Regions from separate parts of the Brevibacillus sp. AY1 genome, predicted to be linked through region 2. Evidence: riboswitches for the same ligand, from Rfam matches in the RefSeq annotation. Region 2 holds a riboswitch; the other holds the start of a gene.
What was found. A riboswitch is a leader RNA that binds a small molecule or an ion and turns the genes downstream of it on or off. The one in region 2 is predicted to bind thiamine pyrophosphate.
Positions count from the first base shown of each region.

Region 1: it holds a riboswitch for thiamine pyrophosphate, as region 2 does, so the genes downstream of both, thiO (glycine oxidase ThiO) here and thiS (sulfur carrier protein ThiS) in region 2, are expected to answer to the same signal.

Region 1 covers NZ_JAFLPN010000003.1:160,339-163,749, reverse strand. The annotation lists gene JZI27_RS05555 (glucose-6-phosphate isomerase) at 1-754, shown strand, start outside; gene JZI27_RS05550 (DNA-binding protein) at 813-986, shown strand; TPP riboswitch at 1,050-1,164, shown strand; gene thiO (glycine oxidase ThiO) at 1,345-2,478, shown strand; gene JZI27_RS05540 (hypothetical protein) at 2,569-3,393, shown strand.
Region 2 covers NZ_JAFLPN010000019.1:39,026-42,436, forward strand. The annotation lists gene JZI27_RS15470 (acetylornithine deacetylase) at 1-968, opposite strand, end outside; gene JZI27_RS15475 (thiazole synthase) at 961-1,731, opposite strand; gene thiS (sulfur carrier protein ThiS) at 1,738-1,941, opposite strand; TPP riboswitch at 2,157-2,267, opposite strand; gene kapB (kinase-associated lipoprotein KapB) at 2,312-2,695, opposite strand; gene JZI27_RS15490 (alanyl-tRNA editing protein) at 2,717-3,411, opposite strand, start outside.

The sequences.
Region 1 (3,411 bases), on a different contig from region 2:
TGACGATATTGGCGGACGGTATTCTGTTTTGACACCTGTTGGACTTTTGCCCATAGCGGTAAGCGGTGTAGATATTGATGCGTTGATGCAGGGTGCGCTCGATGCCGGAATGGAATATTTGGTACCAGATATCCAGGAGAATGTATGCTACCAGTACGCAGCAATCCGAAATCTTTTGTACAACAATGGAAAGCAAGTCGAGCTCATGGTCAGTTATGAACCGCGCTTCCGTTCTTTTGCTGAGTGGTGGAAGCAGTTGTTTGGCGAGTCAGAGGGCAAGGAAGGCAAGGGGATTTTTCCTGCACTGGCTGAATTTTCCGCAGACCTGCACTCGATGGGGCAATACATACAAGACGGGCAGCGTTTGCTGTTTGAGACGGTCATCACAGTGAAAAGCCCCGCCCTAGATGTGAATATTCAGCCTGATGTGGCTGATTCCGACGGCCTTAACTTCCTGGCGGGAAAAAGCATGGATTACGTCAATAAAAAAGCGTACGAGGGCACCATGCTCGCACACGTAGATGGAGGCGTCCCCAACCTGATTGTCGAGATCCCGGAGGCTACGGCTTATCATCTGGGAGGTCTTTTCTACTTTTTCGAAAAGGCATGCGGCATCAGCGGATATTTGCTCGGTGTGAATCCGTTTGACCAGCCGGGAGTGGAGGCGTATAAAGCAAACATGCTGGCCTTGCTCGGCAAACCGGGATACGAGCTTCAAAAAGCAGAACTGGAAGTGAGATTACGTGCAAAATAAGACGTACCTGTCGATTGCGGAGACAGCTGTTTATTTAGAACTGCCCGAGTCTTTCATCATGGAAAAGATCAGGGAAGGGCGAATTCGCGCCGTTCACAATGGACAGGAGTATCTGATCAACAAGGATCAATTTCAGCATCATCTGGATGAGATGAAGAAGCTGCGGGAGTGGGAAGAAATCCAGCGTCACGAGCCTATCCCGGAAAGCTACGATGTGAAGGATGAAGATTAACTCGCTGCATGTACTTGTCAGGCAGCCTTCTAGAGGACTATACTGTTGAAAACGACATAAGAAACAGGCAACTTGGGGAGTCCTACACGCTGGGCTGAGAGGACGGTAGCTAGACCGTCGACCCATAGCACCTGATCCGGATCATGCCGGCGAAGGGATATGGTTGCGAGCGAACAACGTGTAAGATTTCATATGTATGCGGTTGAGCCCACCTTTTCCTGTCCGGAAAGGGTGGGTTTTTATTTGTTACGAAAGAGCTGTAGCCCACTCTTTAGCGCGTAAGGTCGAGGTTTTCTTAGGTCAGAACCGCCGGGAAACAAGATGGATAGGAACCGGGTGGGTAAAGGAGAGAAAGAGGATGAGCAATTGTCTGGTAGTTGGTGGTGGAATCATCGGTCTAAGTCTGGCCTATGAATTGGCGCGGCGGGGATTGTCCGTCACGGTCGTGGAGCAGGGAGAATGGGGAGGGCAGGCGTCATCTGCCGCGGCAGGGATGCTGGCTCCCTTAAAGGAATTCAACTCTACAGGACCGCTGCTTGATCTGGGGATGGACTCCTTGGCGCTGTATCCACAATGGGCCAAGGAGCTGGAGTCATACACGGCTGGAGACGTTCAGTTGAGCCTGGATGGTCTGCTCACGGTTGCACTGAATGAACGGGAAGAAGAAACACTGAAGGCCAAATACAAGTGGCAGCGCGAAGCCGGGTATGACGTCCAGTGGTTAATGGGAAAAGAATTGCAGGAAGTCGAACCGCTCCTGACAAACCTGGCGACTGCAGCCATCTATTCATCGAAAGAGGGACATATCAACAATCGCATGCTGCTGCGAGCACTGGTCACAGCGTGTCAACAGATGGGGGTAGTGCTGCACGCGGGGTGTGTCGTCAGCAGGCTTGCGCATACAGCTGGACGTGTTGTAGGAGTCGATACGACTTCAGGTCCGATTCGTGCAGATCATACGATTGTTTGCTCCGGAGCATGGGCAGGCATCATGCTGGAGATGGTGGGCGTGTCCATTCCGGTTCGGCCCGTGCGCGGACAGATCGCCGCGGTTTCCTCAGTCGGAATTCCACTGCGAACCGTTATTTTCGGTACATCCGGCTACCTGACTCCGAAGAAGGATGGAAGAATCGTGATCGGGGCGACAGAGGATGAGAGCGGCTTTCAGCGTGAAGTGACGCTCGCGGGATTGGCCAGCATCTTGCAAGGTGTGATGCCATACGTACCCGCCTTGCACGCAGCAACCTTCCTGGAAGCATGGGGTGGACTTCGTCCTGCAACGGCTGACGGCAAACCGCTCCTGGGAGAGGTTCCGGGCTGGGATGGCCTCTCGCTCGCAGGGGGACATTTCCGCAACGGTATTCTGCTTTCGCCTATTACGGCCAAACGGATGGCAGATTGGATTGAAAAAGGACAAAAAGAGCTGCTCTCGCCTTTTTTGCCAGAGCGATTCTTGAACGCAGACGAACCTAGCCGCTTGATCAATCGATAAAATGGGCTAGTATCACGGCCACAAAAAGTACACCTCCCCTTGGGCTCCTGTATATGGTAATAAAGAAACACCAGAAGGGGAGGAGTTTCCATGCAGTCTGATAAAAGCCTGTACCAGGCAGATGTGCAAATGGTCAGCCTGATAAAGGATATGCGGCAATCGGTGCACGATATTTGTCAGGAACATGCTGAGAAAAAAGTGCGCATCGAAGCGCTTGATGGTCAAGTATTCGAAGGCGTGATCGTCGATTACGACGAGAACAACGTATACATTGAAGTAGAAGACGAGGAAGTCGTGTATGAGTATGAGGACGATTATGAGGAGCAATTGCCTTACCAGCCGGTAGCGACTCATGTCTCCTATGGCGGGGATTGGGGCAGTCCTTTCCAGCCCTATGGAGGAGGATTTAACCCTTATCAAGGCTTTGGACCTTATGGCGGATATTCTCCGTATTCAGGCTTTGGGCCTTACGGTGACGAGAATCCCTATGGCTACACGCCCAATCCGTATATGGGAGGCTATCCTCAGGGAAGCGCCAACAGGCCGAGCAAACTGAGTCCCTTCGGCGGAAAGAATGCTCCTTCCAGTCAGGTGAGTCCGTTCGCGGGCAAGAATGCTCCTTCTGGGCAGGTAAGTCCTTTCGCTGGAAAAGGTGCAGTCAGTCCAAGCTCGGAATCTCCTTATCAGGGGCTCAGTCCTTATTCCTTTCCACCCCCATTCCCAGGGCCATTCCCACCACCACCGCCTGGCTGCTTCTTCTGCCCGCCGCCACCACCACCGTTTCCGCCACCACCACCGCCGCCACCCATAGGGCCGGTTGTCACCCCTCCAAGGAAACGGCGCAGACGCCGCCGCTGTGGCCGCAAGATTATACCTCTCGCTTTATTTACTTTGCTTTCGATCGTGCTCATTTAACGAGCACGGCTCCAAAAC
Region 2 (3,411 bases):
CGAAACACAGGTGGGTTTTCTCGCAGCCACAAATCGGCTGCTGCCGCTCGATTCACATGGTCTTCGATTTCTTTTACGACCTCTTTATACGATTCATTCGGATAGAAGTGCACCGTGATCCAAAGGGCACAACGATCTGCAATAAATGCTGCGTGACGTCCGCCTTCGATCACGGCCGGATTGATTGTGGTGCTGCCGGCAGGAAAGCCCGGATACGATTTCATCACAGCCCAATGCCGTTCCAAATCTTGCAGGGAGGCGATAATCTTTGTCATCTTTTCAATCGCTGATGCACCGTGCACGCGACCTCCGGCATGAATGGTTCTCGCCCTCATCCCATCGTGTAGGGTGACAGGGCTTTCCACCGTGATCCAGCCTGTGATCACGCCGCCTTGTCCTTGCATGTGCAGATTGCTGGTATCGACGACGACTGCATAATCGGCGGTGTAGCCACGCTCGATAGCAGACAGCGTCCCGGCTTCTCCTGCCTCTTCTCCAATCACGGATTGAAAAATCAAATCGCCTTTCAAAGGAACACCATGCTCGCGCAGCATTTTGACCGCGAACAGACTGGCAGCCATACCGCCTTTCATATCCGCGACACCACGTCCATACAGCCGCCCGTCACTGCCTTTTGTCAAAGAAAATGGCGGGTAGGTCCAGCCTGCATCATCGCCTACCTCAGCGACGTCAATATGTCCATTGATGATCAGACTGTTCGCCTGCTTCGAGTCCGTACCCGTAAGTCTCCCCACGATGTTGTCATCACCAGGAAAAACGGTCCATCTGTCGACTTCAAAGCCCAGCTGCGTCAATTCGTCAGCCAATATTCCCTGAACCTCATCGCTGTTGCGTGCCGGGGGACTTACTGTCGGTTGAGAGACCAAAATTTCCAGCAAGTCAAACATTTCCTGTTGTCGACTGGCTATGGCTGCGACCGCTTCACGTACACGATCCACGCTACTCAATCATCCCTTCTGTCGGACTGCTCGCGGATGCATATCTCTTTTTCGGGATGCGCCCTGCTATAAATCCTTTGCGACCTGCTTCTACGCCAAGCTTCATCGCTTCTGCCATCAGTACCGGATCGTCTGCCAACGCTACTGCCGTGTTGAGCAGCACGCCGTCCGCGCCCAGCTCCATCGCTTTTGCACAATCAGCTGGCGAACCGATCCCTGCATCCACGATGATCGGTACTTTTGCATCTTCGATAATAAAACGCAGGTTGTTTTCGTTCACGATTCCTTGGCCAGAGCCAATCGGTGATGCTCCAGGCATCACAGCGTGCACGCCGACCTCCTGCAGCCTTCTCGCGAGAATCGGATCGTCATTCGTATAGGTCAGCACGGTAAAGCCTTCCTCCACGAGGATGCGTGAAGCCTCCAGGGTTCCGATCGGATCAGGCAGCAAGGTTTTGGGGTCGCCGATCACTTCAACCTTGATCATGTCGCACAGTCCGGAGGCTTTTGCGAGTCGAGCGATTCTGACCGCTTCCTCTGCGGTATAAGCTCCCGCTGTGTTTGGCAGCAAGGTAAAACGCTTCAAGTCCAGCTTTTCCAAAAAATGAGGCTCGTGCGGATTCTCCAGATTCAGTCTGCGTACGGCAAAAGTCAAAATCTCTGCCCCCGAAACCTCTACTGCCTTACCTTGTATATCCAAATCTGCAAATTTACCGGTTCCCAAGAGCAAACGGGAACGAAATTCGTATGTGCCAATTTTCCATGTATCCATGATGTGTCATCCTCCCCCAACAAAGTGAACAATCTCAATCCGATCACCATCTGCGATCGTTTTTTCTTCATACTTCGTGCGATCGAGTATTTCGCCATTCTGTTCGACCACCACGATTTTTTCCAGGAGCTGATAGGAAGCAAGCAAGCCGCGAATGGTTTGCACCTCTTCCGTCAATTCAACCTGCTTGCCATTTAAGGTAATCCGCATGAATCTCTCCCCCCTTTTGTCCCTTTTTCTCTCAAACAAAAAAACTTCTCCCGTCTACTGGACTATCCTCCAGCCAAACAGAAGAAGCTGTATACCAAAACATCCGGACGAATGGCAATAAAAAAACCATCCGCCACTCGGATGGTTGGGTTCGATTCCATGTGCGATGCGTGACGAACAAGCTACCTAAAGCTTGCGCAACACGTACCGCAACAACGATTTCGTCTACCTCTTCCTCCGCTGGCATGACCCAGGTCAGGTTCAACGGTCAGTAACACACTCGTTACAATCTCAGCCAACGATGCTCGGCCCCCGCTTGGTAAAGAACTATGTGATTGTGTACTTTCACTTTCGCCTATACAGTATCACGCTATTTTGAATTTGTAAAGGTTTCCTTGTGTATGACTTCCAGTTCGACCAGACAGCGCTCTGCCCACGCGGACATTTTTTTCAGCTTTTCCATCTCTCTCTCCAGTGCAATACGCACCGATTCCTTGTAATCCGGGATTGCAGCATTATAGCGAATGACGGATGGGCCAGCCACATAGAACTTCTCCAGATGAGAAAGCGCTGGACGTTGATGAAATAAAGGCACATCCACTTCATAGGATGTGTGCAAATCGCCCTGTGTTGGGAACTTCGTCACGGCCAAGACCTTCACCAACAGCTTGTTGTCTTGATTTTCCAGAACTTCCGCAATATACTCTCCTGTTTTGTAAGGAACGCGAACAATATCGCCAGGATTCCAATTCATCGTTTAACCTCCTATTTTTGCTTATTCACCGCTCAATATGCTCTCCAGCTTCTGCCTCGCATGAGCAAGCACTTCTTCGGCGGGAAGGTTCGACTGGCCGCCACCCTGTGCGATCGCCGGACTGCCTCCGCCTTTTCCTGTTATGAGAGGCAATGTTTCCTTCATCAACTCGTTCATGGCAACGGGCACATCCTGGCCCCGAGCAAAAACAAGCTGCTGTTTTTCACCAGTAGCCGCCAGGAGCGTTAGAACATCAGCTGCCTGAGCATTTACTTGATGAGCAAACTGTTGGAGCTGCTGGATCGTACGATCGGCAAATACTTTTTGAATCAAGCGATAGTGACCCAATGGAACAGCATGCACAATCGCTTGACGAACTTCCTCTTCAAGCAGCAGTCGTTCTTTTTCCAACAGGGTTTGTTTCAACGAATCGCGTTCGGACAGCAGACGGTCTACCTGTGTCACCAAATCAGCTTCGTTGGTGCCTAGCAAACGAGCAGCTTCGTTCAATCTTCGCTGCTTCTGGGTGTAATCCCGCATAGCGCGCCAGCCACACAAAAATTCCAATCGAATGTTGCCGCGATGCCGTTCCCAACCCAGGATTTTGATCAGCCCTACTTCGCCCGTACGTGAAGGATGGGTCCCGCCGCAAGGATTGTAATCGAACTCGGGTATGATCACCAAGCGTATATTCTCCGTAACGGTTGGCTGTTTGT